DNA from 4 places in the Marinobacter sp. LV10R510-11A genome. Region 4 is predicted to be linked to each of the others. Evidence: riboswitches for the same ligand, from Rfam matches in the RefSeq annotation. Region 4 holds a riboswitch; each other region holds the start of a gene.
The links. A riboswitch is a leader RNA that binds a small molecule or an ion and turns the genes downstream of it on or off. The one in region 4 is predicted to bind thiamine pyrophosphate.
Positions count from the first base shown of each region.

Region 1: linked by a shared signal. The riboswitch ahead of thiC (phosphomethylpyrimidine synthase ThiC) and the one ahead of CPH80_RS04810 (sodium:solute symporter family transporter) in region 4 are both predicted to bind thiamine pyrophosphate.
Region 2: linked by a shared signal. The riboswitch ahead of CPH80_RS06375 (hypothetical protein) and the one ahead of CPH80_RS04810 (sodium:solute symporter family transporter) in region 4 are both predicted to bind thiamine pyrophosphate.
Region 3: linked by a shared signal. The riboswitch ahead of thiB (thiamine ABC transporter substrate binding subunit) and the one ahead of CPH80_RS04810 (sodium:solute symporter family transporter) in region 4 are both predicted to bind thiamine pyrophosphate.

Region 1 covers NZ_LT907980.1:2,433,422-2,440,989, reverse strand. Annotated here, with positions in the region: gene CPH80_RS11640 (glycosyltransferase) at 1-334, shown strand, start outside; gene CPH80_RS11635 (ELM1/GtrOC1 family putative glycosyltransferase) at 331-1,356, shown strand; gene CPH80_RS11630 (glycosyltransferase family 4 protein) at 1,371-2,480, opposite strand; gene CPH80_RS11625 (mitochondrial fission ELM1 family protein) at 2,477-3,457, opposite strand; gene waaA (lipid IV(A) 3-deoxy-D-manno-octulosonic acid transferase) at 3,626-4,879, shown strand; gene CPH80_RS11615 (TolC family outer membrane protein) at 4,937-6,322, opposite strand; TPP riboswitch at 6,520-6,634, shown strand; partial or broken gene thiC (phosphomethylpyrimidine synthase ThiC) at 6,727-7,568, shown strand, end outside.
Region 2 covers NZ_LT907980.1:1,329,936-1,337,503, forward strand. Annotated here, with positions in the region: gene CPH80_RS06345 (MarR family winged helix-turn-helix transcriptional regulator) at 1-130, opposite strand, end outside; gene sufB (Fe-S cluster assembly protein SufB) at 521-1,969, shown strand; gene sufC (Fe-S cluster assembly ATPase SufC) at 2,017-2,793, shown strand; gene sufD (Fe-S cluster assembly protein SufD) at 2,807-4,093, shown strand; gene CPH80_RS06365 (HesB/IscA family protein) at 4,153-4,506, shown strand; gene CPH80_RS21595 (hypothetical protein) at 4,578-4,715, shown strand; gene CPH80_RS06370 (iron-sulfur cluster assembly protein) at 4,719-5,561, shown strand; TPP riboswitch at 5,642-5,753, shown strand; gene CPH80_RS06375 (hypothetical protein) at 5,786-6,694, shown strand; gene CPH80_RS06380 (NUDIX hydrolase) at 6,691-7,113, shown strand; gene CPH80_RS06385 (hypothetical protein) at 7,274-7,561, opposite strand.
Region 3 covers NZ_LT907980.1:1,296,690-1,304,257, reverse strand. Annotated here, with positions in the region: gene thiP (thiamine/thiamine pyrophosphate ABC transporter permease) at 1-1,410, opposite strand, end outside; gene thiB (thiamine ABC transporter substrate binding subunit) at 1,386-2,390, opposite strand; TPP riboswitch at 2,458-2,555, opposite strand; gene CPH80_RS06215 (metallophosphoesterase family protein) at 2,603-3,736, shown strand; gene CPH80_RS06210 (AAA family ATPase) at 3,733-6,375, shown strand; tRNA gene CPH80_RS06205 (tRNA-Gly) at 6,531-6,605, shown strand; tRNA gene CPH80_RS06200 (tRNA-Cys) at 6,669-6,742, shown strand; gene CPH80_RS06195 (DUF748 domain-containing protein) at 6,917-7,568, opposite strand, start outside.
Region 4 covers NZ_LT907980.1:1,011,352-1,018,919, reverse strand. Annotated here, with positions in the region: gene CPH80_RS04835 (heavy metal translocating P-type ATPase) at 1-524, opposite strand, end outside; gene CPH80_RS04830 (hypothetical protein) at 517-744, opposite strand; gene CPH80_RS04825 (APC family permease) at 775-2,133, opposite strand; gene CPH80_RS04820 (hypothetical protein) at 2,145-2,498, opposite strand; gene CPH80_RS04815 (malate:quinone oxidoreductase) at 2,658-4,121, opposite strand; gene CPH80_RS04810 (sodium:solute symporter family transporter) at 4,233-5,603, opposite strand; TPP riboswitch at 5,593-5,694, opposite strand; gene CPH80_RS04805 (protein adenylyltransferase SelO) at 5,733-7,415, opposite strand; gene CPH80_RS04800 (hypothetical protein) at 7,430-7,568, opposite strand, start outside.

The DNA.
Region 1 (7,568 bases), 1.4 Mb from region 4:
TGATGTCCGGGGAATGATGCCGGCAGCCGATCTGCTTGTTTTCGCCTCTCATCGTGAGGGTTTTAGTTATGCTTTGGCAGAGGCCTTGCTCAGTGGTTTGCCGGTATTGTCTACGAAAGTACCGGGTGCTGAGGAGGTGCTGCCGCCGGAGTATTTGGTTGAATGCGACAATGTTGAGGCGCTTAGTGGCAGCCTCACCCGCGTGACTCAGAATCTTGAGGCGGTCAGGCAGGATCAGGCTTCCCTGTTCCAATGGGCTCAGCAGGCACTCGCGGTAGATCACATGGTCGCAGAAACTTACAGTATCTATCGACAGGTAATGAGCCCCAAGTGACTAAGTTGAGGGTATTGATTTTATCTGATGGTGTTCCCGGCCACGTCAATCAGGCGCGGGGTCTGGTGCATTGGTTGTCGAAGCATCGCGAACTTGTTTGCACGGAGCAACAGGTCAGCTTACGTGCCAGACCTGCGGCTCGCCTTTTGTTGCCTTATGCGCTCAAGGTGCGCGGCTTTGGCACTGCCGTTGGAGCGGCTTTTTACCGAAGCAATGGTGTTGAGGGTGCACGGCCGGATTTGATCGTTTCCGCTGGCGGTAACACCTCGTTCCTTAATATTGCGCTGGCGCGAAAGTGGTCGGTGCCGAATATTTTTCTGGGCTCCAAACGTAGGCTGCATTCGAATGACTTTTCTGCGCATTTAACTCTCGAACCAACCCGGGAGCCTCACAACATCGTTATGGATCTGGTTCCAACTGGAACAAGCTTGAGCGATCAGAGGCATAGAGGGTGGGTTCTGCGTGGTAGCTTGCAGGTAGAGCCTCGGCAACCGCTTTACAGCCTTATTGTTGGCGGTGATGGCGTTGGTTTTGTTTATGATGAAGCCGCGTGGGGGCATATTGGTAAGCTTGTTGGGCAATTATCCAAGCGGGATAATTGCAGGTGGCTTGTTACCACTTCGCGGCGTACTGGCTATGCGGGTGAGCAATTGCTTAGAAGGGCGTTGCCTCAGCCGTTATTGGCAGATTCAGTTTGGTGGAGTGAAGAGCCTAGAAGAGTGATGAATAGTTACCTTGGCGCGTCGGATGCAGTCTTTGTCACGGCGGATAGCATGACAATGGTCAATGAGGCAATTGCGAGCCAAAAGCCAACCGTTGTGCTAGAGCCAGAGAATGCGAAGCCATCTGAGCGACATCAGACAGCGCTTCAGCGTTTTCAGAAGGCTGGCTACTGCAAAGTGCACCGGTTGGGTTCGGGCACGCCCAGCCTACCAACCAACGCCAATAATGATGGTCACGCGAGTGATTTGGTGCTTTCCCAGTTAGAAAAACTGATCCCCTGCCTGCAACGCCCGCGGTGATTTCGTGCGCGCACTCAATCAAAATTTTGCTGCATTACTCTCTGGTATATGTCGAGCGTCGACTTCGTTTGCGCCTGCAGCCGAAACCGGTACGGAATTTCAATATTCGGCGCCTTGTCATTCAGCAGCGTGATAGCCACCCGGGCGAACTCATGGGTGTCATCGGGTGTTACAAGGCCGTCACGGAAGCATGCCTGTAAGGTTTCTGCCGCGCCGCCACGGTTAAACGCAGCGACGGGCGTGCCGGATGAAAGCGCCTCTGTGACCGTGCGACCGAAGGGTTCTGGCTTTGTGGACATGTGGCACACCAGGTCGGCGAACAGATACAGCTCTGCCATATCGTCGCGCTGCCCAAGAAAGGTCACCTTGTCGGCAAGTCCGAGTTTTGCCCGCTGCTGCTCAAGTTCTCCCATAAAGCGCTCTTTGCCGGGCTCCACTCCACCAACAATGATGCCGTGGCAATCTGGCTCTTTGCGGGTTATTTCCGCCATTGCCTCAAGAAACTGCAACTGGCCTTTCCATCGGGAGATGCGCCCTGGCATCATCAGAATGCGCTTGTTTTTGAGCTGCGGGAACTGTGCAAACAAAGCCTGTTGCCATGGTTCACATAACTCCCGTTGCTGAAAGCAGTCTACATCCACGCCGCGCTGTATCACGGTCAGTTTGTGATCTGGAACCTGAAAATTCTGGATAACGTAGTTGCGCACGCAATTTGAAACCGCAATCACATGGTCAGATTTAGCCATGATGGCGCTATAAGGGTTCACGGAGTACATGCCGTGGAAGGTTGAAACAATCGCAGGCCGCTGATGCGCCGGCAGCCCCTTCCACGCTAAGCGAACAATCCAGGCCGGCATGCGCGAGCGCACGTGAATAATGTCTGGCTGCAGTTCACGAATCAGGCGTCGCATGGGCCGAATCTGCCCAAAAGATGCAGGTGATTTGCGATGAATGGGCATCTGAATATGCGTTGAGCCTTGTTCTTCAAGGCGCGCAGCCAAGGGGCCGCCGTTAGAGACGACAAACGATTCATGGCCGTGCCTTACAAGGTCGGCGGCAAACTCTACGGTTCCTCTTTCTACACCGCCACTATAGAGGGCCGGCAATGCCTGAAGAATTCTCAAGTGTTGCTCCTCTTTTGTCCCTTCTGCATGGTGCCGGTGCTTGGCGTAAGCCAGCGCTGGATTACCCATTGAGCGGCCCGGTTAGCCTCCCATAGAGGCGTCTCCTGGCCGGTTTTGCCACCCATTACGGTAGCATAATCACTCCAGCGAGCCACATAGCCTGTTTCAACCAGCCGCTGCACGCCGCTTGCAACACGGCTACCGGCGCGCTCCTGCAATTGAAGCAACCCGGTTGGTACACCAGATGTAGCAGCTTCGCATACCATAGACATGCTGTCTGGGGTTACCCAAATTGCGCGAGATGCAGCAACACGGTGGTTTAGCCAGTCTTCATGGGTGTCGTCAGGGTCTGCCACGGTGATTCTTGGGCCTGCCAGCTCACCAAGCCTTGCCTTGAGTGCAGTTGGGGTTCGCCTTGAGCCACTGATTGTCCAGCGCCATTGGGGATACTCACCAATCAGGTGGGTAATCTGCCCGAAAACAACGTCATCTTCCCAGTCAAAATGCGGGGAAGGCCCGCCGAGTAGCATTAGGGCTTCGGGCTTGTCAGTAATTTTGGCCAGGGGTGTAACGGTATTTATAACGCCCTGTGTTATCAGGGTTTTCTGGTTCTGGGCTACCTCGTCATGGGCGGGGATAATCGCTCCGTCGACCCATGTGCGCGGGAACCCGGGCTTCATGAGAACCAGCGTTTTGGTATTTTTAAGCCGTCGCAGAGAAAGCAGGAGCTTGTGAGTGCCCGTGCCGGCGGCAATGACCAAATCCGGGTGGGGGAGCGCTTTGTCCAGTGCAGGGGGTATCGCCAGCAGTGCGCGCCATAATGGAACGCTAACATCCTGAGCGTTGACCCAGTATAGGCTGGCGCCAGCTTTTACTCGCAATCGGTTGCCCAGGCCTTCCAGTTGATTCCGATGCCCAGGTTTGTTGTCTGTGAGCAACCATATTACAGGCGCCGCTGGCAGGTTATTTGTCGCCATAAAAGTCCGGGTCGTTTTTTGTCTGGCTGTGGTATTTCTTCTTCACTTAAAACGTATCCTGGGAACTCAGTAGGTTGCTAGCCAGGCTATGTTGCCCGGCAGGGTCAGTCGGAAGCAAATGATTAGGGTTTGCGATATGATACCGCACCGATTTGCCGGGAGTCTTGCGTGCTTCAATTTATCTATTCACAGCTTATACGGTTGGCATTGCCATTTATTCTTTTGCGATTATGGTGGCAGGGCCGACACTCGCCTGAGCTGCGCATTAATTGGCGGCAACGCTTGGGCTTCGTGCCGCAGGCCAGCGGTACCGTGGTTTGGGTGCATGCGGTGTCGGTGGGCGAAACCATTGCGGCTGCGCCCATGATTCGGCGCCTGCTCGCCCGTAACCCTGATATAACCATTCTGATGACGGCTATGACGGACACGGGCTTAGCCCAAGCCATGAAAATGTTCGGTGACCAGGTTCAATATGCTTACGCGCCCTACGATACACCCGGGTCGATACGCCGGTTTCTGAACCGGGCCAATCCTAGGATTCTGGTTATCATGGAAACGGAAATATGGCCGAACATGATACGCCAAAGCCGATCCCGCCGAGTTCCTGTTTTCCTTATCAATGCGCGGCTTTCCGAACGCTCTGCACGGGGTTATGAGCGTGTCAAAAGTCTAGTCGCGCCAATCATGCGCAGTATCAGTTGGGTGGCTGCCCAGGCGGAAAAAGACGCTGAGCGCTTTCGCCGGATTGGGGTTGCGGCATCCAAGGTTGATGTTACGGGCAGCGTGAAATTTGATGTGGATATCCCCGAGGATGTGCGTGAGGCATCGCTACAGTTCAGAGCATCGTTGGCAGGCCGCCCGGTCTGGATTGCCGGCAGTACTCATGAAGGAGAGGATGCTCAGTTGCTGGCGGCGCACCGCCAACTTTTGGGGGCTTACCCAAATGCTCTGCTGATAATCGTCCCTCGTCATCCTGAGCGTTTTGAATCTGTGGCAGAGCAAATCATCCGGCAGGGGTTTTCTCTGGCCCAGCGGTCCCAGGGTGATGAACTTGCGGGGGCTGAAGTGTATCTCGGGGATACTATGGGCGAGCTGATGATGCTTTATGGTGCCAGTGATGCAGCGTTTGTAGGGGGCTCACTAATTGAGCGAGGGGGCCACAATCCGCTGGAACCTGCAGTATGGGGTATTCCAGTCATTTCCGGGCCCAACGTGTTCAATTTTGAAACCATTTATCAGCGTCTTCTGGATGACCGAGGTGTTGTTATCGTTGGTGGTTCCGATGAGTTGTTTCAACATCTTTCGGCATTATTTGGTGATGACGATGAGCGCCGGGCCAGCGGCCAAAGGGCGTTGTTAGTGGTCAACAAAAACAGGGGTGCGCTGGACATGGTGGTCGACGGGATTATTGAGCGGGTATAGGGGCACGCGCCCCTTACCCGGTATTCATTACGTTTAATTGCGCCTTATCAATGCAGGTTAGCGGGTTGGATCGTCCAGAGTTTCCTGGTCGTTGGCCAGGGCTTCAATGCCCGGGGCGCTTGCGCTGAGCCAGTTGTTCAGCTCAATTATATCTCTCGGGCTGAGTGTGCCGGCGGCCTGCTTTAACTGGAACGTATTGTTCACATAATCATAGCGGGCGTTAGCGTAATCCCTCAGCGCAACATAGTAAGCCCGCTCTGCATCCAGAACTTCAACAATATTTCGTGTGCCCACATCATAGCCGGCGCGCGTAGCATCCAGTGCACTGCGGCGGGAAATAATCGTCCGCTCCAGGGCTGACGCCGTTTCAATGTTGTTGTTAACGGTCAGGAACAGGCTTCGGGTATTCACCCGCACGTCGCGGCGTACGGTATTCAGAGACTGTTCGGCCACGGTAACCAGAGAGCGCTGCTGGCGCACACCGGCCTGGGTTCCGCCGCCGGAATACAGTGGAATATTGAGGCTGAGGCCGATAATAGCCTGGGTGCTGACGCCGTCACGCTGGGCGCTGGCGCTGGGTGGAGCGGACTGCTCAATCCCGTCGACATCGGATTTGCCGTAAGAGGCATTCAGGTCCAGAGTCGGATAGTGGCCGGCCTTAGCTTGTTTCAGGCCGGCTTCGCTGGCATTCAGGTCATACAGAGCTGACTGAATTGACCAGTTCTGCTCAAGAGCGGTCATCTCCCAGGCGGTCGGATCCATTGGGTCGGGCCGTCCCAGAGGGAAGTTCTGGCGCAGGTTCTCCAGGTCCTCCGAGTATTCGCCTGTTAGCCGGGCCAGCCGCTCCCGGGCAATGTTCGTCTGGTTTTCTGCGGCAATCCGCAGGCTTCTGCTGTCGTCGTAGCTGGCGCGTGCTTCGTACACCGCAGTGATAGCGATCAGGCCCACATCAAAACGCTCCTGGGCCTGCTCGTATTGGCGCTGGATCGCTGCTTCGGTTGCCTGGGCGGTCGTTACCGTATCCTGAGCCCGCAAAACGTTAAAATAAGCGGTTGCGACATCTACAATCAGTTGCTGCTGTGCCAGATTGTATTGCGCACGCGCAGAATCTGTCTGAAACTGGCTGGCGTCATAGCGAAACCATGCGTCGGCACGGAACAGCGGCTGGGTCAGCTGCACACCGTAATTCAGTTCCCGATAGCTGTTGTCCTGTATGGGGCTGTCTGAATCAATATGACGGGCTTCGCCATAGGCGCCAATCTGCGGCAACAGAGCACTCTGGCTTACATCGCTGGCTGCCTGCTGAGATTCAAACCTTGCCTGTGCTGCGGCAATGCCAGAGTCGTAGGAGAGTGCTTTCTCATAGGTCTCTACCAGATCCAGGGAAAGGGCGGGTTGTGCCGCCAAGAGGCCAACAAGTCCGGAAAGCAATCGTTTCTTCATTGTTACTCCTGAATACATGTGCACCCACCCGGGGCGCTTGAAAGAAATGCCGGATCGCCCCAGATTACATGAAAGCGACATCCGTGGTGGCATGGATACATCAAGCCGGCCTAAACTGGCGGCTATTATGGACAATAATCGTCCCCAGCTCTACACTTGCAAATAGCACTCAGTTTGAGGGCTATGCATTATAGACTCGCGTCTTGACGGGGTGCTGGCTGCCAGACTTTTTGGCAACCGGCTGAGATTGCAACGCAGAACCCGCGACCTGATCCGGATAATACCGGCGTAGGGATTGAGACCAGACCATCGAAGAGCCAGCGTTGCCTTTAAAATAAAGGTAAAGCTGCTCTCTCCGTCATGCGCGACCCGAATATCGTCACAAAAAATTCCGGGAGCAAATGATGACAGATCTGCCAACTTACCTCAGTGATTCCGCCCGCGTAGATTCCGCCGCGATACAACCGTTGCCAGGGTCGCGCAAAATATACGTACAGGGTAGCCGTTCCGACCTGCGTGTGCCTATGCGGGAAATCACAGTGCAGGATACACCTACCGAACTGGGCGGCGAGAAAAACCCGCCCGTAATGGTGTACGACACCTCAGGCATTTACATGGACCCAGATGCCACCATCGACTTGCGTAAAGGGCTACCCGCCATTCGTGCCGCTTGGATAGCCGAGCGTGAAGACACCGCCACCTTGCCCGGTTACACATCGGAGTTCACCCGTCGCCGCATGAAGGATCCGCTGCTTGATCCACTGAGATTTATGGATGAACGCAAGCCACTGCGTGCTAAAGCGGATAAAAACGTAAGTCAGATGCACTACGCACGCCAGGGCATTATTACCCCAGAAATGGAATACATCGCGATACGCGAAAATATGAAATTGCAGGAAGCCCGTGAGACAGGGCTAATGAAAGACCAGCACCCGGGCCAGTCGTTCGGTGCCAGCCTACCGCCAGAAATCACCCCGGAGTTTGTGCGTGATGAGGTAGCTCGGGGCAGGGCAATTATCCCCGCCAACATTAACCACCCGGAATCCGAACCGATGATTATCGGCCGCAATTTTCTGGTGAAAATAAACGGCAACATCGGCAACTCCGCTGTTACCTCCTCCATTGAAGAGGAAGTAGAAAAACTCACCTGGGGCATTCGCTGGGGCTCCGACACCATCATGGACCTGTCCACTGGCAAGAACATTCACGAAACCCGGGAATGGCTCATCCGCAACTCACCGGTGCC
Region 2 (7,568 bases), 320 kb from region 4:
CGAAGTATCTGAGCGCCGCCCATTGGGCTGCCGTCAGCCCCTCCGCGAGACCCTCGCCGGACGCTATGCGCCCCAAGTGAAAGACCAACTCCGCATTAGCGCGACCGTTCATTTCCAGCTCCTCGATCATACTTAATTTGGTGGCGTCTAATTTCAAGCTCCTTAATCAGTCTTACATAATAGCGTTTAAAAATTATCTTAACAATATTGTAGTTTCGGAGCGATACCATAGTATTGCCGTATTCCTAAAGGGTGTGAGGCCCTGAACACCTTTAATAGGTCACCTCTTCAATATTCAGACCGTAATGAGGTCACGGCCAATACGATAGCGTTTCGATACTATATTGACAAATTCGTTATCCACATTTAGCATCGTTCCGACACTAATTAAGGAAAAAAGCGATATGGGCGCGCTTACCAGACATCAGGAAGAAAGCGATGATGACCTTGGGTATTAAATGAAAACCGCAGAAAAAACAAGGCTCTTGGAGCCTTCAATGAGAGATACGGAGCGACGATAATGGCGACTACCGATAAAGAAGTGAACGAGCTGGTCAAGCGGGAATACGAGCACGGTTTCGTGACTGATATCGAGTCCGACACGTTCGAACCCGGACTGAACGAAGACGTGATTGCCCGCCTTTCCGGCCTCAAGAAAGAGCCGGAATGGATGCTTGAGTGGCGGCTGAAGGCCTATCGTCGCTGGCTGGAAATGGATGAGCCGAACTGGGCGCACGTGGGTTACCCAAAAATTGACTTCAACTCAATTTCCTATTATTCCGCGCCCAAACGCAAAGAAGACATGCTCCAGAGCCTGGACGAAGTGGACCCGGAGCTACTCAAAACCTACGAAAAACTGGGCATCCCCCTGCACGAGCGTGAACAACTGGCAGGCGTGGCGGTCGATGCCGTGTTTGACTCAGTTTCAATCGCGACAACGTTCAAAGAACCACTCGCCAAAGCGGGCGTGATTTTCTGCTCCATGTCCGAGGCCATTCAGGAGCACCCGGAGCTGGTCAGAAAATATCTGGGCTCTGTGGTTCCGGCGGGTGACAACTTCTTTGCAGGCCTGAACTCTGCGGTCTTCTCCGACGGCACCTTCGTGTACATACCAAAAGGCGTGCGTTGCCCCATGGAGCTGTCCACGTATTTCCGCATCAACGCAGCCAACACTGGGCAGTTCGAACGCACCCTGATCATCGCCGAAGACAGCAGCTACGTCAGCTATCTGGAAGGCTGCACCGCTCCTGTGCGGGACGAAAATCAGCTCCACGCAGCGGTGGTCGAACTGGTGGCCCTGGACGACGCCCAGATCAAGTACTCCACCGTCCAGAACTGGTATCCGGGCGATGAAAACGGCAAGGGCGGCATCTTCAACTTCGTCACCAAACGTGGCGCTGCCATCGGCAAAAACTCCAAGATTTCCTGGACTCAGGTCGAAACCGGCTCTGCCGTTACCTGGAAGTATCCCAGCTGCGTCCTTCGGGGCGATAACAGCGTTGGCGAATTCTACTCCGTGGCGCTGACCAACAATTACCAGCAGGCCGACACTGGCACCAAGATGATCCACCTGGGCAAAAACACGTCCAGCACCATCATCGCCAAAGGGATTTCCGTCGGTAAAAGCTCCAACGTCTATCGTGGCCTGGTGAAGTTTAGCCCCGGCGCAGAGGGCGCACGCAACTTCACCCAGTGCGATTCGCTGCTGATTGGCGACCGCTGCGGTGCGCATACCTTTCCGTACATCGAGAGCAAAAATAAATCGGGCATTGTCGAGCACGAAGCCACGACCTCCAAGGTCAGCGACGAACAAATGTTCCTGTGTCGCCAGCGCGGCATCGACCCTGAACAGGCCGTTTCCATGATTGTGAACGGCTTCTGTAAAGAAGTGTTCAAGGAACTGCCGATGGAGTTTGCCGTTGAAGCTGGCAAATTGCTTGAGGTGAGCCTGGAAGGCTCGGTCGGTTAAATACAGAATTTCAGATGACAGATTTCAGAAAAGAGAGAAGCCAATACATGCTGAACATCAAAAACCTACACGCCTCCGTTGGGGGCGAAGAAATCCTCAAGGGCATCAACCTGGAAATCAAGGCCGGGGAAATCCACGCCATTATGGGCCCCAATGGCTCAGGTAAAAGCACCCTGTCACAGGTGCTGGCAGGCAGTGAAACCTTTGAAGTCACCGAGGGTGAAGTCACGTTCAACGGTGAAAACCTGCTGGACCTAAAAACCGAAGAACGGGCCCGTGAAGGCGTTTTCCTGGCGTTTCAGTACCCGGTAGAGATTCCAGGCGTCAGCAACCTGCAGTTCCTGCGTACCGCCGTCAATTCCATGCGCGGCCACCGTGGCGAGCCGGAGATGAACGCGGCTGAGTTTATGAAGCATGCGAGGGAAGTGTCCATGCAAGTCGATCTGGACCCGGCCTTCCTTAAGCGCGGCGTAAACGAGGGCTTCTCCGGTGGCGAGAAGAAGCGCAACGAGATTTTGCAGGCGCTGCTGCTTCAACCCAAGCTGGCCATTCTGGACGAAACCGATTCCGGGCTGGACATCGATGCGCTGCACGTGGTTTCGGACGGTGTTAACGCACTGCGCGCTAAAGATCGAGCCATCTTGATGGTGACTCACTACCAGCGCCTGCTGAACCACATTGTGCCGGACTATGTTCACGTTCTGGCCGGTGGCAAAATCGTCAAATCCGGCGGTCGCGAGCTGGCCCATGAGCTTGAAGAGCGCGGTTATGGCTGGCTCAACGTGAAAGACAAAGAAGCCACAGCCAGCTCCCCAGCCGGTTAACGGAGGCCATCGAATGAAGTCAGCACCAACGCTTTCCCGCGCCTTTCTTGAGCCGGCCGGCCGCTATCTGCCCGGGCCTTTGCTCGAATTGCGCAAACAAAGGGGCACGGCTCTGGTGGATATGCCATTGCCGACCCGTAAAACCGAGAACTGGAAGTATTCCAGCCGCCACCTGAAGCTGTCGGATGAGCTTGCCGTTTCCCTGCCATTCCTTGGCAAGGAAGGCTCCAGCTTGTTGATGCCTGGCTACCGCGTGGTTTTTCGCAACGGCGTCATGGTGCCGGAAGCCAGCGACTTTCCGGATCTTAACGGCATTCGTATTCAGCGCTTCTGCGACCTTGACGACCAAAGCGCTGCTGCGCTGGCAGAGCGCCTGGACAACACACTGGACAGCCAGGCCGTGCAGATGGCCCGGCTGAACTCCGCCCGGTTTGAAGATGGCCTGTTTATCCAGCTGGACAAGGAAGCCGTGCTCGACCAGCCGCTGTTCATCATCCACGAAGTCAACGCTTCGGCGGCAGGTTCTGCCTATCCGCGTATTTATGTCGATGCGGCAAGGCACAGCCAGATGACTCTGGTAGAAGAGTACATGTCTACCGGCAGTGAGCCGGTGATGGTCAACACGGTCACCGAATTTGTGCTGGCGGAAGGTGCCCAGATAACCGGCGTGAGGCTGACCCTGGAAGGCGAAAGCGTTCAGCACATCGGTGCAACGGGTGTTCGCCAGGCGGCCAGCTCGCGTTTTGAAAACCACTGCGTCGGCTTTGGCGGCCCGCTGCGTCGGCACGATTTGCAGGTACGTCTCGAAGGCGAAGGCGCCGAGTGCAAATTGAATGGTGTGGTGGTCACTCAGGGCAATCAGCACTACGACAACCATACGTCAATCGAGCACATAGCAGCCCATTGCGACAGTGAAGAGACCTATCGCAACATCGCTGCCGACCAGTCTCATGCGATTTTCAATGGGCGCATCCATATTCATCAGGGTGCCCAGAAATCCAACGCTAATATGAACAACAAGAACCTGTTGCTCTCAACCGGCGCGGAGATCGACACCAAGCCTGAGCTGGAAATCTACGCCGACGACGTAAAATGCGCCCACGGTGCCACTATTGGCCAGCTTGATAAAACCTCGTTGTTCTATCTGGTTTCCCGTGGCATCGGTCGTCGCGAAGCCAACACGCTGCTGACCATCGCGTTTATCAACGAACTGGTTGAACAGATTCCCGTTGAGGCGGTTCGCGAAGCAGTGCAGCTTCGGCTGAATGACTTTTTCAATCAAACGTTTCAAGAGGCCTGAGCAGTTATTCACTGCCCTGCAGAAAATCCAGCGTCTTTTTGCCTGATGGAGGTAGAACCATGACAGCCGAAGTATTCACACCAACCGTTGCCGTCACCATGACGCCAAGTGCGGTCACACATGTGCGTAAACAAGTAGACAAGCAACCGGAAGCCAAAGGCATCCGCCTGGCCATTCGGAAGAGCGGTTGCTCCGGGTTCAAATATGAAACCCAATGGGTCGAAGATGCCGCAGCGGATGACAAGATCTTCCACATCGACGGTGTGGATGTTTATGTCAGAGAAGAGCACATGGCGCTGGTCAACGGTATCGAGATCGATTTTGTGACGGAAGGCGTGAACTCCGTGTTCCAGTTCCGCAATCCCAATGCCACTGCTGAATGCGGTTGCGGCGAAAGCTTCACCGTTTCCTGATCGACATCAAACGAGGCCGGATAAGGCATGCAAGAGCTTCCCTCATTTTCACAGTGCCTAAGGAGGTAACGATGACTTGCGACAAGCCCGAGCATATTAAAGACGAGAGCTGGGATCAGCACTTGAGTTGGCTGGATCTTGTAAGCAAAGAGTGTAAAACCAACCAGCTCAAGCGCAGTCGTGAAAAACGCAGAACATGGGGGGTATAGCTCGTGAACATTAATGCTGAAATAACACCAGAAGCCAATGATTTCCTGATGTCCTTGCTTGCAAAGCAGGAAGTGCCTGGAATGACGGTGCGTGTTTATATGGAGAAGGGTGGCACTCAGAATGCCCAGACCTGCCTGGCCTTCTGCCCGCCCGGCGAAGAGTCAGCCAAGGATGTCAGAAAAGAGTTTGGTGACCTGATCCTCTATTTCGAAGCGGCAAGCGTGCCCTATCTCCAGGACATGCAGATCGGCCTTGATGAAGAGGATGGTCTTCAGACCCCAACGATCAAGGCACCGAACTCGAAAAAACCGGCAAAACCGCCCAAAACATTCGTTTTGTCAGAAGACTGCAGTGCCCTAAAGGTGCCCTCCGGTGAGTCTGTCACGCTTACGCAGGGAGCGTCTGTCTCGATAACCCAGGCGCTCGGCGGCAGCTACACCGTTAACTACCAGGGCAATCTGTATCGACTGTCCCCAGAAGTCACCCAGAAGCTGGGCTTTCAGTCAGACGCCATCGTGTTCGAACCCCCTGAGGATGGGCAAATCAGTGATCAGCAATGCTGGGATGCGATGCGACTGGTCTATGACCCGGAAATTCCGGTGAATGTCGTCGGTCTGGGTCTCATCTATAAACTGGATATTGACCAGGACAAGCATTTTGTATTTGTTGAAATGACCCTGACGTCGGCGGGTTGTGGAATGGGCACCATTATTGCCGGCGACGTGAAAGACAAGCTATTGCAGGTTCCGAATGTCAAAGACGGCAAGGTGGATGTGGTGTTTGATCCGCCCTGGAGCTACGACAACCTGGAGGAGGAAGCGCGGCTGGAGTTAGGGCTGATCTGAGCCAGGCTCTTATAATGGCTCGCCGGAGGTAGATAAAGGCAACTGCGCCTTGCTTTTTCTATATGGAAATGTTGGTCTTATAATATTACAGGGTGCTGCGTAACGTCGTAGCTGAGATGGGGACGCATGTTCCCGGAACCTCCAAGCTGATCTGGGTAATGCCAGTGTAGCAAGCCGGAATCATACTCGACAGCACGGTCAGTCTGGTGCGTCAGGAGAACCGCATGAGTAGACTGCGCATTGGGCTCTTCTGGGCCATCTTTTTTGTCGGACTGGAGGCCATTCAGGCGGTCTTTTTCGGCGGTATATTTCAGGCCCATGACTCATTCGTTATCGGAGCGTTAGTCTTTGGCACAACCTCTGCTGCCACGCTCGCTTGGGCCCAATTGCGGACACCGGATCAACTCAACATCGCCTGGTCGAAGCGGAGAAGCCTCCTCGGCCTGAGCTTCTCAACGACCATAGTGTGGATTGCCTATTTCTTCGCCCTCCAGATGATCGAACCAGCGGTAGTTTTCATGGTGTTTTCCGGGCTGATTCCACTTTCTATCGTGGCCGCCTCTCGTCTTGGCGTCCCAGAGGCCACAACTCCACACAACGGCATTGAAAAAATAGGTCTGGCCGTTATCGGATTAGGTGTGATTTATCTCTGGGCGATCACCATACTAGGTCGCTCCGGGTTTGTGCGAGGCGGGCTCCCCACCGCCGCTATCAGTCTTGCGGTGATGATGATCTACGGTCACCGCCTTGACCGGCTCGGGATCGCCCCGATTGCGCAGTATGGACTTCGATTTCCACTCTATATAATTTTCTCACTCTGCGCTATCGGCTTGGGGATCGACGCCAAAGGAGCTGTGGATACACAAAACTTGGCCGTGGTGGTCCTTGTGGGTCTCATAGTTATCGCGTTCCCGGTATTTGCCATGCAAAAGGCGATTTCCATGCTCTCTACCGGAACCCTTGCCACGATCACTGCCTTGGGGCCGCTGGCCGTCTTTGTCCTTCAGTTCGTCGAAGGTCGTGTAGGCTACGCGACCGCCACTATGAAGGTCTTGGCTATTTATATTTTAGGTGCGCTTATTGCTGCCTTCGGCGGAGCCCAAGCCACGACCAGAAGGAAGGTTTCATCGTGACCGCGTCCCCTCGTCTTGCAGCCCTTGCCGTGGTGGTTAGCGACGGTCGCATTTTGCTCGTCCGGCGACGTAACGAACCTGATGCCGGGCTTTGGGGGTTCCCTGGCGGGCATGTAGACTTTGGCGAAACAGCACTGGAAGCGGCCGCGCGTGAGTTGCGCGAAGAGACGGGCGTGATCGCCCGGCCGCTCCACTATCTCACAAACGTGGATATCATTGTGCGTGACGGCGCTGGTGCGATCACATTCCACTTCCTGCTTGCAGCCGTGCTCTGTGAATATGTCTCCGGCGAGCCTGCCGCTGCCGACGATGTAAGCGATGCGGGGTGGTGGGACGTTGCAGACATTCTCGTTGGACGGGTGCAGTGCAGCGAGCACGTCGATGTCGTCGTTGAGTTAGCGGTTGATGCGTATAAGTAAGATCAATCATGCCAGTCGCAGCCTGCACTCACGTCAAGGTCTTCCCGCCTGACAGCCGCTATGACCAAAACCAATGAATATCGAGCACATTTCACTAAGAATTTGCAAATTAGTCATCGGACTTTAGCGCGGCTTGATCCGCAACTTGTTGCCGAAAGTGTCACTCTTGCACGAACTGGATGAATTGACCGTATTTCTGGCTTACTTCCTGCGCCTCCGGGAAGGCGCGTGATCGCTCACCCTCCATGCATTGAAAGTAGTTCTGCATGTCCGAAATATAGTTCTCGAAATCCTTCCGGATCAAATCGGCATACTCTCGAGCGGCGTGACGATCGCTTGGAACGAAGGGTCGTTCCGGGGCGAGGCACGTTTCCCCCCGCGCCATAGAGCTTACGAAAATAAACAGGGTTATAGTAGTGGAGAAGAATATCTGTCTGCGTTCTAGCATTAGGAAT
Region 3 (7,568 bases), 290 kb from region 4:
GCCCAGCACGCCAAGTTGATCGGCCTGTTGGCGGCTCGCCGAATCCAGGCTTCCCATGGGGCCTCGGAGCATCTGCAATACAAAGGGTAACGCCATCATTGCGTTGATCAGCGTAACCAGCACCAAGCCTTGGCTGGAGTTGCCAAGGCTTGGCCGGAACAGCAGAAACAAGCCAGTGCCGAGTACCAGTGGCGGAACCATCAGGGGAAGGTACGCAGCTACATCCGTAAGCCGAGTAATCGCAGGCTTGGCCGCAGTGGTTCCGCAAGCCAGAATCAGCAGTGCGGCGCTTACCGACATGAGCCCGGCGGGCAGAGCGATGGCCAGGCTTCTCAGCGTGGCATCGAGCAAGGCGGGGTTTACAGAGAAAGAGCCTTCCGGGAAGAAAGCAGAACCCATCCCCGGCAGTCCCCGAAGTAAAATGGCAATCAGCGGCATCAACAGGAACAGCACAAACACTACCATAGCTGCCCCGTCCCCCAAGCGTGCCCAAACTGAGCTGCCTGCTTTACTCCGGTGTGAAGCAACCCGCCGGTCCGGAAGTAGCGATGCGGTGAGCCCTTTACGGGCCGCCAACCACCAAAGAAAGCCGCAGATAACCAGCTGAACCATGGCAAGAAGAGCGGCCTGGCCGGCATCGAATTCAAAGCGCAACGACTGGTAGATGGCAACCTCAATGGTGGTGGCCGCTGGCCCTCCGCCGAGGGTCATTACGATGGCAAAACTGGTAAAACACAGGGTGAAAACCAGAGCCGCAAGGCCAGGCATCACGGGTTTCACCGCCGGCCACTCCACGGCACGCCAATACCACCAGCGCCCAAGCCCCAACTGCGCGGCAACCCGGCGCTGGGATGGCGGTGCGTTCTCAATGGCTTGTAAAAGAATCCGTGCGGCCAGGGGCGCGTTGAAAAACACGTGGGCCAGCACAATACCGTTGATACCGTAGAGGTTCCAGGACGTGCCCAGCCAGTCGCCGGCTAAACCCGTGAACCAGCCTTGGCGCCCATAAACACTCACCAGGCCAGATACCGCCACAATTGAGGGAAGCACAAGGCTGAGCTCCATTAAGCGGAGCAAAGCTGAACGACCGGGAAAGGCCGGTTGCCTGGCTAGAATTCTGGCTACAGGAATGGCCACAAGCAGGCTGAGCACAACAGAGAGAAACGCCTGCCAAACGGTAAAGGTAACCACGGTGCGTAGATAACGGTTACGCCAGAGCTCGCTCAGATCCGGGAGCGAGGCCTCCCATACCAACGCACCCAGCCCCGCCATCGCCAGTACTATGAGTGCACTGGCGATGGCCAGCCCGGGCCAGAGCCGCCATCCGGGGCGGCTGAAAGGTGCAGGGTGCCGGTTAGGATTCATCAGAGTGGGCACATTTAGGTTTAGCGGGTCATTGCGTCGAGCCACTCATTCAGCCATTCACGCCGATTGTCGTTTGCCACTTTCGGGTCAAAATAAAGTGCCTCTGAGGGCTGAATCAGCTTATCGAACACCTCTGGCAGCTCGTCGCCCAGATCCGTGGCTGGATACATGACGTTTTTCAAAGGAATGTGGCGCTGAAAATCGGCGGTTAGCATAAAGTCGAGAAACGCTCGGCCCAGTTCTTTTTGGTCGGATGATTGCACCAATGCTGCAACTTCAACTTGCAGGTAGTGGCCCTCCTTGAATTCGGCAGCCTGGTACCGGTCAGTTTTATCCACCGCCATGTGGTACGCAGGAGAGGTGCTGTAGGACATAATCATAGGCGCCTCGCCGTTCATGAACAGCGAGAAGTAGCCGTCGCTCCAGCTTTTGGTTGTGGTGAGAATTTTGCCCTTAAGCTGCTGCCATTTTTCTGGAGCCTGATCGCCGTATACGTGGCGCATCCATAACAGCAGCCCAAGGCCGGGTGTGCTGGTTCTGGGATCCTGGATAATGATCTTTAAATCATCAGGCGCTGCGATAAGCGCTTCCAGGCTCTCCGGCGGATTAGGTAGTTTTTCGGTATCGTAAACAAACGCGAAGTAGCCCCAGTCGTAAGGTACAAATACTGAATCCTGCCAGTCGATCGGCAAGTTCAGGGCGGATAGATCGATTTCATGGTTCGCCAGCAAACCCGTCTGCCGCGTTGTTTCCATGGTGCCAGTATCCAGCCCCAGCACCACGTCGGCTTGGGTGCTTTTGCCTTCAAGGCGCAGGCGTTGAAGAATGTCACCACCGCTATCCAAAACCACATAGTTAATCTGGCAATTGCACGTCTTCTCGAAAGTTTTTTTAACAGCAGGCCCGGGGCCCCATTCGGCAGCAAAAGACGGGTGGGTATAAATTGTGAGAGAAGATGCCTTTTGAGCGTTTGCCGGCACAGAGGCCAAAGTGAACAGGAGCAGTGTAAGCGCTCGAATGAGCATGATGTTGTAGCCTCCGCAGCAGATCTGGGGTAACCATAAAAGGCAACCGTGCCGCGGGCCCCACCGAAGCCGGTGAGTGCTCAATCCCTTCGCCGGCATAATCCGGATCAGGTTCCGCGGGTATGGTCTCAGCCCGGCATTTGCCCGGCACCCCGTTGAGTTGGTTTGAGTGTACCATGCTCACAATGCCATTTCTTTTAGGGAGAAAACGGGTGCCAAGATTTTTACACACAGCTGACTGGCAGATGGGCCGCACGTACAGCCGGTTTGATACTGAAGACAGTGCAGCGCTCGTTGAAGCACGTTACGAGGCCATAGAGAAGCTGGCTGCGCTGGCCACAGAGCACCAGTGTGATGCAGTGCTGGTGGCAGGTGATGTGTTCGATGCCCAAACGGTCTCCGATCGCACCATTCGGCGGGTATTTAATGCCACCCGTGGCTTTGCCGGCCCTTGGGTAATGCTACCCGGTAATCACGACGCGGCGCTTGCAGAGAGTGTTTGGACGCGCGCTAGGCGCCTTGATGCGGTCCCAGAAAACGTACACCTCGCGCTTGAATCCGGTGTTGTCCCATTGCCAGAGCAGGGTATTGCCGTGCTGGCGGCACCTCTAACGCAGCGCCATACCTACGGCGATCTGACCCAGCCCTTTGACGAGTTAGAAACGCCCTCAGATATGCTGAGAGTAGGCGTGGCCCACGGCAGTGTGCAGGGTGTGCTGCCAGAGGACATTGACTCCACAAACCCCATCGCCCCAGACCGAACACAAACCGCAAAGCTGGATTACCTGGCCCTGGGTGACTGGCACGGTGTAAAGGAGATCAACGAGCGTACCTGGTACAGCGGCACACCAGAGCCGGAACGCTTCCGCAATAACGATGCGGGGTATGTCTTGATTGTTAATATCGAAGAACCGGGCGCGACACCGAAGGTTACCCGGCATGAAACCGCACGCTATCAATGGCACCAGTGGCGAGAGACTTTGTCCGTGCCTTCCGACCTGGATGAGCTGTTGCATCGAATCAACCAGTTGCCTGAAGCCTCGGTTCTGGACTTGAAGCTGAGCGGCACGCTTACATTGGCCGGTGATCAAAAACTGATCGATGCACTTTCCATAGCAGAGGCAAGGTACCGCAGCGTTACCTGTGACCGAACCGGACTGCAGTTGGAACCTACTGAGGATGACATCGCCGCCTTGCATGCAGATGGCTATCTCGGAGAAGTGGTTCAGGAACTACGAAAAAGACAGCAAACTGCCGACGTTGATGGTGACGCAGAAGTAGCACGGGATGCCCTAGCCATTCTGGCCAGCCTGCTGACATCAAAGGACACCGAGGTGGCCCAATGAAGCTTCAGCGTTTACGGGTTGAGCAGTTTCGCCAGTTCCGGCAGGGCTTTGAGTTGGGTAACCTGCAGCCCGGTATCAACCTGATACACGGCCCCAACGAATCTGGTAAAAGTACGCTGGTTCGCGCCATTCGCGCGGCGTTTTTTGAGCGCTACCGATCAAAATCCGCTGAGGACCTTGCGCCCTGGGGAGATTCCTCGGCTGCGCCGACGGTTGAGCTCTCTTTTGAACATAATGGCCAGCACTGGCGATTGGACAAGCGCTTCCTTAAGCGGCACCGCTGTGATTTGTTGATTGATAGCACGGGGTTTAGCGGTGAAGAAGCCGAAGAGAAGCTTGCAGAATTGCTGGGTTATCAATTCCCCAAAAAGGGCGCTAGCAAAGAAGAGCATTGGGGTATTCCGGGTTTGCTTTGGGTCGAGCAGGGCACCGGGCAGGATATTGAAAAGGCCGTTTTGCACGCCGGCGGTCATCTAAAGTCTGCTTTGAACAACCTGGTAGGCGACGTGGCCAGTACGGGTGGTGATGAAGTTATCCAGGCCGTGGAACAGCAGAGAAAAGAGCTGCTGACAGCCACCGGAAAACCTCGGGGTGACTACTTAACCCTAGCCAATAACCGGGAAACTCTGCAGCAGCAGGTGACCGATCTGCAGGCCCGGGTTGAACAGTATCAGGTACAGGTAGACCGCTTGGGCAGCTTGGCGATTGAGCACGACAAAGCCAGCCGAGAGCGTCCTTGGGAAACGGCTCGGCATAGCATGCAGCTTGCAGAAACAAAGTACCGGGAAATTGAGGCGCTGCAGGAACAACAAAGCCGTGGAAAAGACTCCCTGATTCAACTGCAGCAAAACCTCTCTTTGCTGCAGTTGAATCAGGCCCACTGGCGCAACCAGAGCGAACAGCTGGAGCAGCGTCACAAAAGTTACGAGAACGCCAGAAAACAACGTGAACAGGAAGAACTTGCCAGTCCTGAACTGGTGAAGGCGGTTAAAAGCGCCCGCAGCCAATACCAGCTCGCCACCGGAGCCGTGCAGCAGGCTCATCTCAGAGACAAACGGGAGCGTCTGAAAAAGGACTGTGCGAGGCTGGAAGCAGAGCTGGCCAAGTTGAAGCAGAGCCAAGAGACGGCCAAAGGCATTCAGGCATCGCTGGATGGCGCCCGCAAACAGAAACAACTGAATCAGATTGATGCGGGTGCTGTGCGCCAACTTAAGCAGGCCCAGCGCGAACTGGATGATGCGACTATCCGCATTCAGACCGTTGCCACCCGTGTTACCTGGAATCTGGACCCAGGCAAAGGCCTGGTTCTGGATGAGCAGAGCATTGAGGGGCAGGGTGAAAAGCTTCTCATGGAGCCCAGTGTTCTCGAAATTCCCGGCTTGGGTAGCCTTGGTATTCAGCCCGGTGGTGACGACCTTGCAAGCCTCCGCCGCCAACTTGAGAGGCTGGAGCAGTCTCTTTCGCAGCAATTAGCTGCGCTGGCGGTAGAGTCAGTTGAGGCGGCCGAGGTTAAACAGGGGCGACTTCAGGATGCTGAGGTACAGATACAGCGCTTTGATGAGCTCTTGAAATCCCTGGCCCCGAATGGAATTGAGCGGCTGCATTCAGCAAGAGCAGACGGAGAATCCGAACTACTGGCCCGCACTTCCGAGTTTGAAGCCTTGCCGCAAGCTGCAGCCATTGAAGGAGACGAAAAGTCCCTGAGCCTTGTGGAAACTGAGTTAAAACAGGCGGAACAACGGCTGGCGGACGCAGAATCCCATCAGCGACACCAGGAAACCCAGTTGCTGAAAGCTCGCCACGCTAGTGAGGCGGCCCACCGCGAGTGGCAGCGAATGACAGATGAGCTGAATAGCCCCGAGCGACAGCAGCAAATTGAAAAGCTTACCCAGGATATCACCGCCGCTGAAAACCAGCAGGCACAACTTGAAACTGCCCTCAAAGAGCGCGAAGCAACAATCAACGAGGCACGCCCTGAGCTTGTTAAGCAGGACATTGAGCGCTTCCGAGCTACCGCCGAACACCAAGAAATAGCTCAGCAAAAGCGAGCCCTGGAACTGAGTGAAATCAGGGCAAGGCTTGAAGCTTGGGGCGCAGAAGGGCTGGAGGAGCAACACAACGAACACGTGGCTGAGCTGGAGCACGTTAACCGCCGGTACCTTGAGCTGGATCGAAGGGCCAAGGCGCTAGACCTGTTGCTGAGCCTGCTGAAAGAAAAGCGCCAAGCCCTGACACGCCGGCTACAAGCGCCGTTACAGAAGCACCTGGATCACTACCTGACCGTGCTGTTTCCAGAAGCCAGCCTAGAAGTGGATGAAAACCTGACGCCAGGCAAGTTCAGCCGGGGCAGTGAACTGGGCCAGATGGCCGAGCTGAGCTTTGGCGCCCGGGAACAAATGGGCTTGATCAGCCGCCTGGCCTACGCCGATCTGTTGCAGGAAGCAGGGCGCCCAACGCTGATCATTCTGGACGACACATTAGTGCACAGCGATGCTGAGCGCCTAGATGGCATGAAGCGTATCCTGTTCGATGCCGCGACCCGGCACCAGATACTGCTGTTTACCTGCCACCCCGAAAAATGGCGGGATCTAGGCGTTGAGCCACGGGATCTTGAGGCTTTGAAGCTTTTAAACTTTTGAACTTTGAAACTATAGGCTGCAACTGGTTAAAAATTACTCACAAACCTCCGATAAAACAAAAACTTAAAAAAAGGTATTGACGAAAGAGCCGTAATCCGTAGAATACGCATCCGTTGTCGGGGCATTGCTTCGATAACTAGCTTAAGCAGTGAAGAGCGGGAATAGCTCAGTGGTAGAGCACAACCTTGCCAAGGTTGGGGTCGCGAGTTCGAATCTCGTTTCCCGCTCCAATTACTTCAAGTCTCTCAATGCCTACCTGAGAGCACAAAGACTCGATTCCTTCGATCTTTTTAGGCGCGGTGGCAGAGTGGTCATGCAGCGGACTGCAACTCCGCGTACGCCGGTTCGATTCCGACCCGCGCCTCCATTATTTCCTTTCATATCAGTATCTTACATTGGTCAACTCTTGGTATTTTGTCCAGAAGCCTCGTGAACTCCGATGACGGCTGCCAGTTCCCGTTGTAAATGATTAAGTCGAGACGAGAAAACTGGCATACCTCTGCGGATTTTTGAACTGGTCAGGCAGGGGCAGTCGCTTGCTTCAATCCGCAGTGATACCAACTTTCATGGCAACGCGCTCGCCGTCCACTGAATCGATCTTTTTGGGATCCAGAAGACGCACTCGGTCAGTTGCGATACTGGCATCCGCATTTGGGTCGACCAGGGCGTCCAATCCCGCTCCGCCGGATGACTCATTCTGTTTTTCAGTGAAACGCGTCTGGACTGCCTCCAGGTCACCCTCCGGGTAATACGTGGTGACCATCGTCTCGACAATATCCTGGTTGGACTCGGCCGTCAGGCTGGGATCCGCAACTTCACGATCCGCCTCAGCCAAGCGTTGCCGCAGGGTTTCGATGGCTTTCTCACGTTGCAGGGCCGGGCCATCAAAATTTCGACTGAAGGGACCGGCAAGCTCCAGGGCCAGCGCCGGGCGCTGGTTGAGGGCCTCGCGTAGCTTGGCGATGCGCTCGCGCTGGGGACGGAGCAGGTCGGTGCGCGCCAGGCCATACTCCGCGACCTGACCCTCTAGATCCACACGCGCCGGCTGATCCGAGGTGGAGTTCAAGGTCGATATCTGTCCGTTCAGGGTGTGGATGCTCGTTGAGAAGGGCAACGGCAGTGAGTAATTCGCAAACTGGAGGGTGCTGTCGGTCAGCTCAATGCTTTCAATGGTGATACTGAAAGGGGTTACC
Region 4 (7,568 bases):
TTCAAGTTGCGGCTGAGGACTGATTTCCAGCCACGAACGAAGAATGGCGCGCCACACCAGACGACCACTGGCGTGGCCAGAATCAACTGAATCCAATTGGAGATTTGTGGCGACACAATCTGGTCAATCCCAAAAAAGTGACCACCCATTTCAAGCAAAAAAACAGGAAGCGCCAGGGCCAGACCGATCCAGAAACGACGAGTCATGTCAGTGAGTTCTTCGGAGGGTCCGTCATCAAGACTCACCTCCTCCGGCTCAAGCGCCATCCCACAAATAGGGCAATCGCCTGGCCCCTGCTGACGAATCTCCGGATGCATCGGGCAGGTGTACATGGTGCCGGGCGCTACCGGCTCTGCCGGTTCACTCTTGTCACCGAGGTACTTCTGTGGATCGCCTTCGAACTTCGACTGGCATCCGGACGAACAGAAATACCAGGTCTTGCCCGCATGCTTGCTGCGATGCTCTGCGGTATGGGGATCGACGGACATCCCGCACACGGGGTCTTTTACAGAATGCTCACCCATTTCGTGCTCCTGTCTTATCAGCGGGCCAGTTGGCAAAAGCGATGAAATACAACAACGCCAGATTGACCATCGGAACCAGCATCAGGAATCCCAGCCAGCCTGGATATCCCGCACGCTGACAGATTCGCCATACCGGTATAACGACTACAATCGCAATCACCAGCATCCACAGCCAATGCCCGGCCCACATGGTGTTCCCAAACATGTTCTCGTCCATCATGAGATTGCCCTTTCCCTTTTTTTGAAGATATTAATGGTGATGCGCGTGAGAATCTTCATCGTCCATCGCTTTTTTTCTTGCTGAAGATTTCAAAAAAATCTGTTCGCCAATCGCGATCACGATCATGGTGGCAATTGCTACACCAAGCACGAAGGGATCTGAACTCAGCTTTACCCAGACAAAACCACCCAGCACCATCAGATCCAGAACGATCGCCACAGATGGCACCCATATCGTCGCCTTCACATCCTCACGCAGGTAACGCAACACCCCCCAATGAATGGCGATATCCATAATCAGATAGAAGATAATCCCGAGCGCTGCAATCCGTGAAAGATCGAAAAAGGCGGTTAGAATCAGGCCCAGCACCACCGTGTAGACAAGTGTGTGTTTCTGAATGCTTCCGGACATGCCGAAGTGGCTGTGGGGGACCAGTTTCATTTCGGTCAGCATGGCCAACATGCGAGACACCGCAAATATGCTGGCAAGAATGCCACCCGCCGTTGCCATCATGGCAATGGCTACCGTGAACCACACACCATACTCGCCCAGCGCCGGGCGTGCGGCGGCCGCCAAGGAGTAATCCCGGCTCTCAATAATTTCGGCGAGGGAAAGATTGCTTGAAACGGCGAAACCAACCAAGGTGTAAATTACCACGCAGGCGGCAATTGAAATCACGATGGCGCGGCCAACATTGCGATGCGGGTCTTTAACTTCGGAGCCGCTGTTTGTAATCGTGGTAAAACCCTTAAACGCCAGTATGCCCAACGCCGTTGCGCCCAGGAAATTGCCAACGGCACCGGCCTCTCCCGTATTGGAAAAGTCGACGGCAAGGCTGTCGGCCAACCAGACACCGACCAGTCCAATAATCAGAATGCCGCCGATCTTTAACACACCAATGAAGGACGCCACCCCCTGAACCATCCGGTTGCCCAACAGGTTGATCACAAACGCTACCAAAATGAGTGACACCCCGAGAATGGGCACCATAAGCCCACTATCATCGCCGCCGAACAGCTGCATGGTGTAGGAGCCGAAGGTACGAGCCAGAAAGCTCTGGGCGATCACCATCGAGAAATACATGAGCAGGGCGTGGAAGGCTGTGGGTAAGCGATCGCCGTAAGCTTTATGCAGGTACATGCCAATACCGCCGGCTGACGGATAAGCATTGGAGATTTTGATGTAGGAATACGAACTAAAGGAAACGATCACCGCCGCAGCCAGAAACGCCAGCGGGAACAGCGCTCCTGTCATTTCGGCCATCTGCCCGGTAAGCGCAAAGATGCCGGCGCCGATCATGACGCCGGTGCCCAGCATAACTGTGCCGGATAACGTCAAACTGCCCTCTTTGTAGCGGGACTTCCTATCCTGCTCCTTGCTAACTCCCATGTAGCCTCCCGTTACTTTTTCATCGGTGGAATTTTTGAACAGCAGAAGGGATCAAGGTTGGCGTTGGCCCGAATGTTTTCATCACCGAATCGGTACCGCGCCAGTTTTTGACGCTCCCACCAGCCGCCTTCCAAATGACCGCCATTCGCCCCAACAAGCTCAATCAGAGCGTCGGTAGACCAATGGGTGGCGTCAAAAGTGGCAATCAACCGATTTTTCGATTTGCGCTCGGCAAAATCAACGCACGGATGATGGTTCAGCTCCTGAATCAAGTCCTCCCACTGGCTGTCGATCATTCCGTCAACAGTCAGTTTACGTCGAAGCAGAAATTGCGCCTGGTTTGTTGCTTTATGAGCATGGATCATGGCTTTGCACCTCTTAGCCAATTTGCAATGCCCCTATCACAACATCTCAACCTGAACTGATACTGAAAATCGGTGAGCAACGCCGGTTTTTAAATGGCTATTTGATATGAATCATAAATTGCGCCTGCGGGTCAGGACTATTGGCAGTGAAGGTCGAACTCATTGCGCCTTGGTCTGAGTTATCCCCAACTGCTTGTTAGCTGCATCGCGAATCTCCCGGTAACGATCAGGATTACTGATCAATGTATCCAGATCATCCTCAGGAAAAATCTCATTCTTCTTTTTCTTAGCTTCCTCTTTATAAAAGATAGACGGTATCAATTGTTCCAGACAGCGCAACATAACCTCAGGCGAAACCGACGCCCCGGGCGATGCCCCCAGTAAGGTCCCGTAAGTTTTGTCCTTGGACACAATGATTTCTGTGCCCATCTGCAAACCACGGTCTTTGATGATTTGCACTCGCTGGCCGGCTTGAATCGGTTTCCAGTCAAATCGTTTACTCAAGCCCGGAGCAAAGCTATCAAGCTCCTCGAACATGCTCTTTTCGCCTTTGAACGTCTCTGAAACCAGATATTTAACCAAGGGGAAATTCTCTAAGGCTACATTCAGCAAACCCGGGATGTCGTGCGGCCGAATGGATCTGAGGTAATCAAAAAACCCACGGCCTCTCTCAAGCAGAGGTTTGAATGAGGCGAAAGGACCAAACAATAAGTAATGCTTACCGTCAACCACCCGCAAATCCAGATGCGGCACGGACATGGGAGGCGCGCCCACTTTCGCTTTGCCATAGGTTTTAGCCTGGTAATACCCGGCCTGCTCTTCACTGATCGGCGCCCGAAGAAAGCGCCCACCCACAGGAAAGCCGGTGAAGCGGTTTCGAAACGGCAAGTGGCTTTTTTTCAGAAGGGGAAATGCGCCCCCACCGGCACCGACAAAAAGCACATCCGCTTTGTACTGAACCGGTTTCCCTTTGCATTCAGCCTCGATAACCCACCGCTCGGTCGGGCTCCTGTGCACGCGCTTAACGTGGGTGCCATACTCAAACTTTACACCCAAGTCCTGCATTGCGTGGGCCGCCATTTGCTCCGTTAACGCACCAAAATTAACATCCGTACCTGTCTCAATGACGGTAGCCGCCATTTTTTCATGGCGTGGGCGCTCGTCCATGGTGTAAGGAATCCAGCTCTTGATTTCATCAAAGTCTTCGGAGTACCGCATGTGCTCAAAAAAATGATGAGCCGACATTTCCTTGAACCGTAATCGCAGTTCTTCAATAGCGGATTCGGAAACAATGGTGCAATGCTTGGTTTGATTAATAAACGTTTTAGGGTCTTTGATGGCCCCTTTTTCGATCAAATATGCCCAAAACTGCTTGGCAACATTGAACTGGGCATGAATCTTATAAGCTTTTTCAATCGAAATGGCCTCTCCATCCACTGGAGTATAATTAAGCTCACAGTTAGCTTCATGTCCCGTACCGGCGTTCCAGAATGGAGAGGAGTTTCCTCCGCCGGCACTGTCCAGTCTCTCTAAAATGGTGATATCCAGATCCGGTGCTATCTCTTTTGCCAAGGTGGCAAAAGTGGTTCCCATAATCCCCGCGCCTATAATGACTACGTTCATAAAGTCTACTCGCTCGCGTCAAGTTTTTAGACATTCGTCAAAATGGCAGTGTCACCATATTTGCACTCATAGACTACGCCCACATAGGGCGGGAAGGAACGGTCAATCAGGTCAGCAGCTCCTTGGTGTCATCAAAGCCACTGCGACGCTGACAACAGCGGAGGCGCATAACGCCCCCAGGAAAGGCACCAGTGTGGGAATGCCGCCGGGGAAGCTGGCGGCTTCAAAACCGGCCATTACGCTGCCAGTGCTCACGGCACCGGGCAGCACCGCGCCCACAATTCCTGCCATCGCACCGGCAACGGCGGCCGATGTTGTCATCCGCGACCAGAGCCCCAGAAATACCGGAATAACCGAGGTTGCGCACAACAGGTCCGCGATCAGGAATAGCCGGAGCACCGAGTAACCCTGCAAGGCAACCAGCACGACCGGAACCATCAACAAGCAGGTAATCCAGCGGGCGGATGTCAGTGAAAGGCCCTTCTTTTCTGTAACGGCCATTGAAGCCAGAGCGTTCTGGAGGGTATCCACCGACGACGCTACCAGACAGAGCGCCAGTACCAGCGCGACAATCCCGAGCCAGGCCGGTGCCTGTGTCAGCAAGGCAAAGAACGGGATCGGCGGAGTGCCGATATCGTCCAGGCTCAGTGATGCCGCAATACCCAGTGCGCCAACCAGCCCAACTACCAGTACGGTAATACCGCCACCCAGAATGGCCCCCCGGCCCAGCGCGCCATCATCCTCGGCTGCCCAGAGTCTTTGCCAGTAGCCCTGATGGAATAAATTAGCGGCGGTTACGGCAATCACCAGCGTCAGCGCAACGCTCAGTGAGGCGGACAACGGAATATCGGGCAGTTTGGCCGTATCGAGTGCATTCGGCAGTTGCGGCAAGGCCACGACGGCTACGACGATTAGCAGCGCCAGCAACAGCAATGCCTGCCAGCGGTCGGTTTCAAGACTGGCCCGCAGACCGCCCCATGCGGTGTAGATCAGCGTGGTCACGGCGACAGCGACAATAGCGATACTACCGTCAAGCTCGGACAACAGATTGGTGATGGCACCGATTGCGGTCAGTTCCGCAGTCAGGAAACACAGCATGTAGAGTACGGAGATAGTCGTTACCCAGCGGCGTACGCCGTTGCCGTAACAGGCCTGGGCAAACTCGCCAATGCTGCGCCCTTCTGGCAAGTATCGACGAATCGCGGGGCCACAGAAGGCGAATACAATAAACGGCAGCGCAGCACCGACAGCATAACCTGCAAGTGCGACTGGCCCGACCAGAGCGCCAACTTCCGGTGGCGCAAACAGAATCCAGGCGCCCATGCCCGAGGCACAAAAAGACAGGCCAATGGCCTGGGCACCCTGGCTGTTACGGGCGGTGATATAGTCATCAAGACCGCCGTCAGCTAAACGGGCTCGCAGACCCAGCCAGGCAAACAGAATGAGGGCGCCTGAAAGCGCCAGAGAAGCAGGTACTAACATGTCGCACTTCCTCCGCCGGTATTAACCGGATCAGGTTCCAGGGTTTAGCATTCTCAGTCCTGCTGTGGGCAGGACTCCCCTGGCGACGTAAATGGGATTGTTCTGGTGCGGGCGCTATTAGCGCGCGTATCACGACGAGCAGCTATAATGCGACGATCCACCGACCTCAAAGAACTCCGACGGCTTCAGCCTATAGTACTGCTCCTCCACGGTCTTCGATTGCTCGGCGTATGGCTGCGTCATGACTTCCTGCAGCTCTCGAATTAAAGAATAGTTCCCCCCAGCCGCCTGTTGATACGCAGGCACAACAAACCACTCCCGCAAACTGTATTTTGGATTGACGAGCTTCATCTGTCGAGAAAGCTCCTCACGAGAGCGCGGTCGAGTGAGCGATTTCCATTTTGTGAGCCACTCAGACCAGCGCTTGTCCATGCCTTCTGGGTCTGTATCGTACGTCGAGCCCTCGTAGAAGCTCGTTTTGAGTAAGCCAATATCGTCAGGCACCCTCGAGAGCTCGCGGAAGAAAATGGTGTAATCAACAGACGTTTGCTCCATCAGCGTTGCGAGCTCGCTGAACAGCGCCGGGTGAAAAGCATCAAGCCCAAGTTTGGCAGCCCACATCTTCTCCATTTGCGTTTGCATCACCTTTGGAAAATCACTTTGAATCTCGTCGAGCTGTTGCAAGCAATCCTGATGCGACGTCAGCAACGGCCGCAGCGCTGAACAAAACATGTGGAAGTTGCGCTTTGCTGCCTCTGGTTGATTCAGGAACGCGAAATGATGTCCGCCACCGGTCCATGGCTGGTAATGCGGATCAAACACATCGCAAAATCCGAATGGCCCGTAGTCGAGTGTGAAGCCGCCGGCGGCACAGTTGTCGCTGTTGAAGTTGCCTTGGCAGTAGCCAACGCGGATCCAGTTCGCCACAAGCGACGTGAGTCGGCCGAGGAACTCGCGGGCAAGCAACACCACTTTTTCGGCGGTGGCTAGTGTCTGGTCGATTGCGTCTGCGTACTCACGATCGATCAAGTGTAACACAATCTTCTCGAGCTCCTCCATCGCGTGCGGGTGTTCCTTCTTGCGGGCGCGACGACTGAAGAGCTCAAGTTGGCCAACCCGAAGGAACGACGGTGCGACGCGCGTTGAGATGGCGACTGGCTCAGATATAAGTATGTCTGGATCCTTCGAATGTGAGCCCTGTGAGTACCACGGCCGCCTGACCTTCTCCGTTTTCGAGACGTACAAGCTTAGGGAACGTGACGTTGGCACCCCGAGTGCGTGCATGTGCTCCTGTGCCAGAAACTCCCGGACACTCGAGCGTAGAACGGCCCGACCGTCGGCCCCACGGCAGTATGGCGTCCGGCCACCGCCTTTTAATTGCATTTCCCAGCGTCGACCACTGATGACGGCCTCTAGCACTGAAATTGCGCGCCCGTCGCCGTATCCGTTGCCGGTTTGGAACGGACATTGCTGGTTGTATTCGGTTCCGTAGATAGACAGTGCGTAGCCACACGCCCAACCGACCTTACGCATCGGCTCTGGAACGCCCGTAAGGTCGCCGGAGAACACACGTACGAAGTCAGCCGACTGCGCCATGCTGTCGGCAAAGCCCAGTTCGCGAAATAAGTCTTTGCTATGGGCGACGTACTCCGGGTTTTCGATTGGCGTGGGATTAACGGGAACATAGTGACCCGTGAACACTTGTCGCGGTTCATGGTCGCGCCCGTTTGCTTTCGCGTCAGGGTCGCAGTTGAGAGAATCCATGAGCGAATAGTTTGCCAACTTTGCGAGATCATCGAGGGTCGCGACCATAGCGGGTGGGACTCCTAATGCGTGGGTTTGATTATGTTTTCTGCGCCTTTCTCATAGCTCGCGGCCCAACTGTCGCGGCCGAGTTCTGTGGCGCATGCAACGTCTGCTTCGGGAACCATCGACATGTCTCCCAGTTCTCTCGCGTCGTAATGA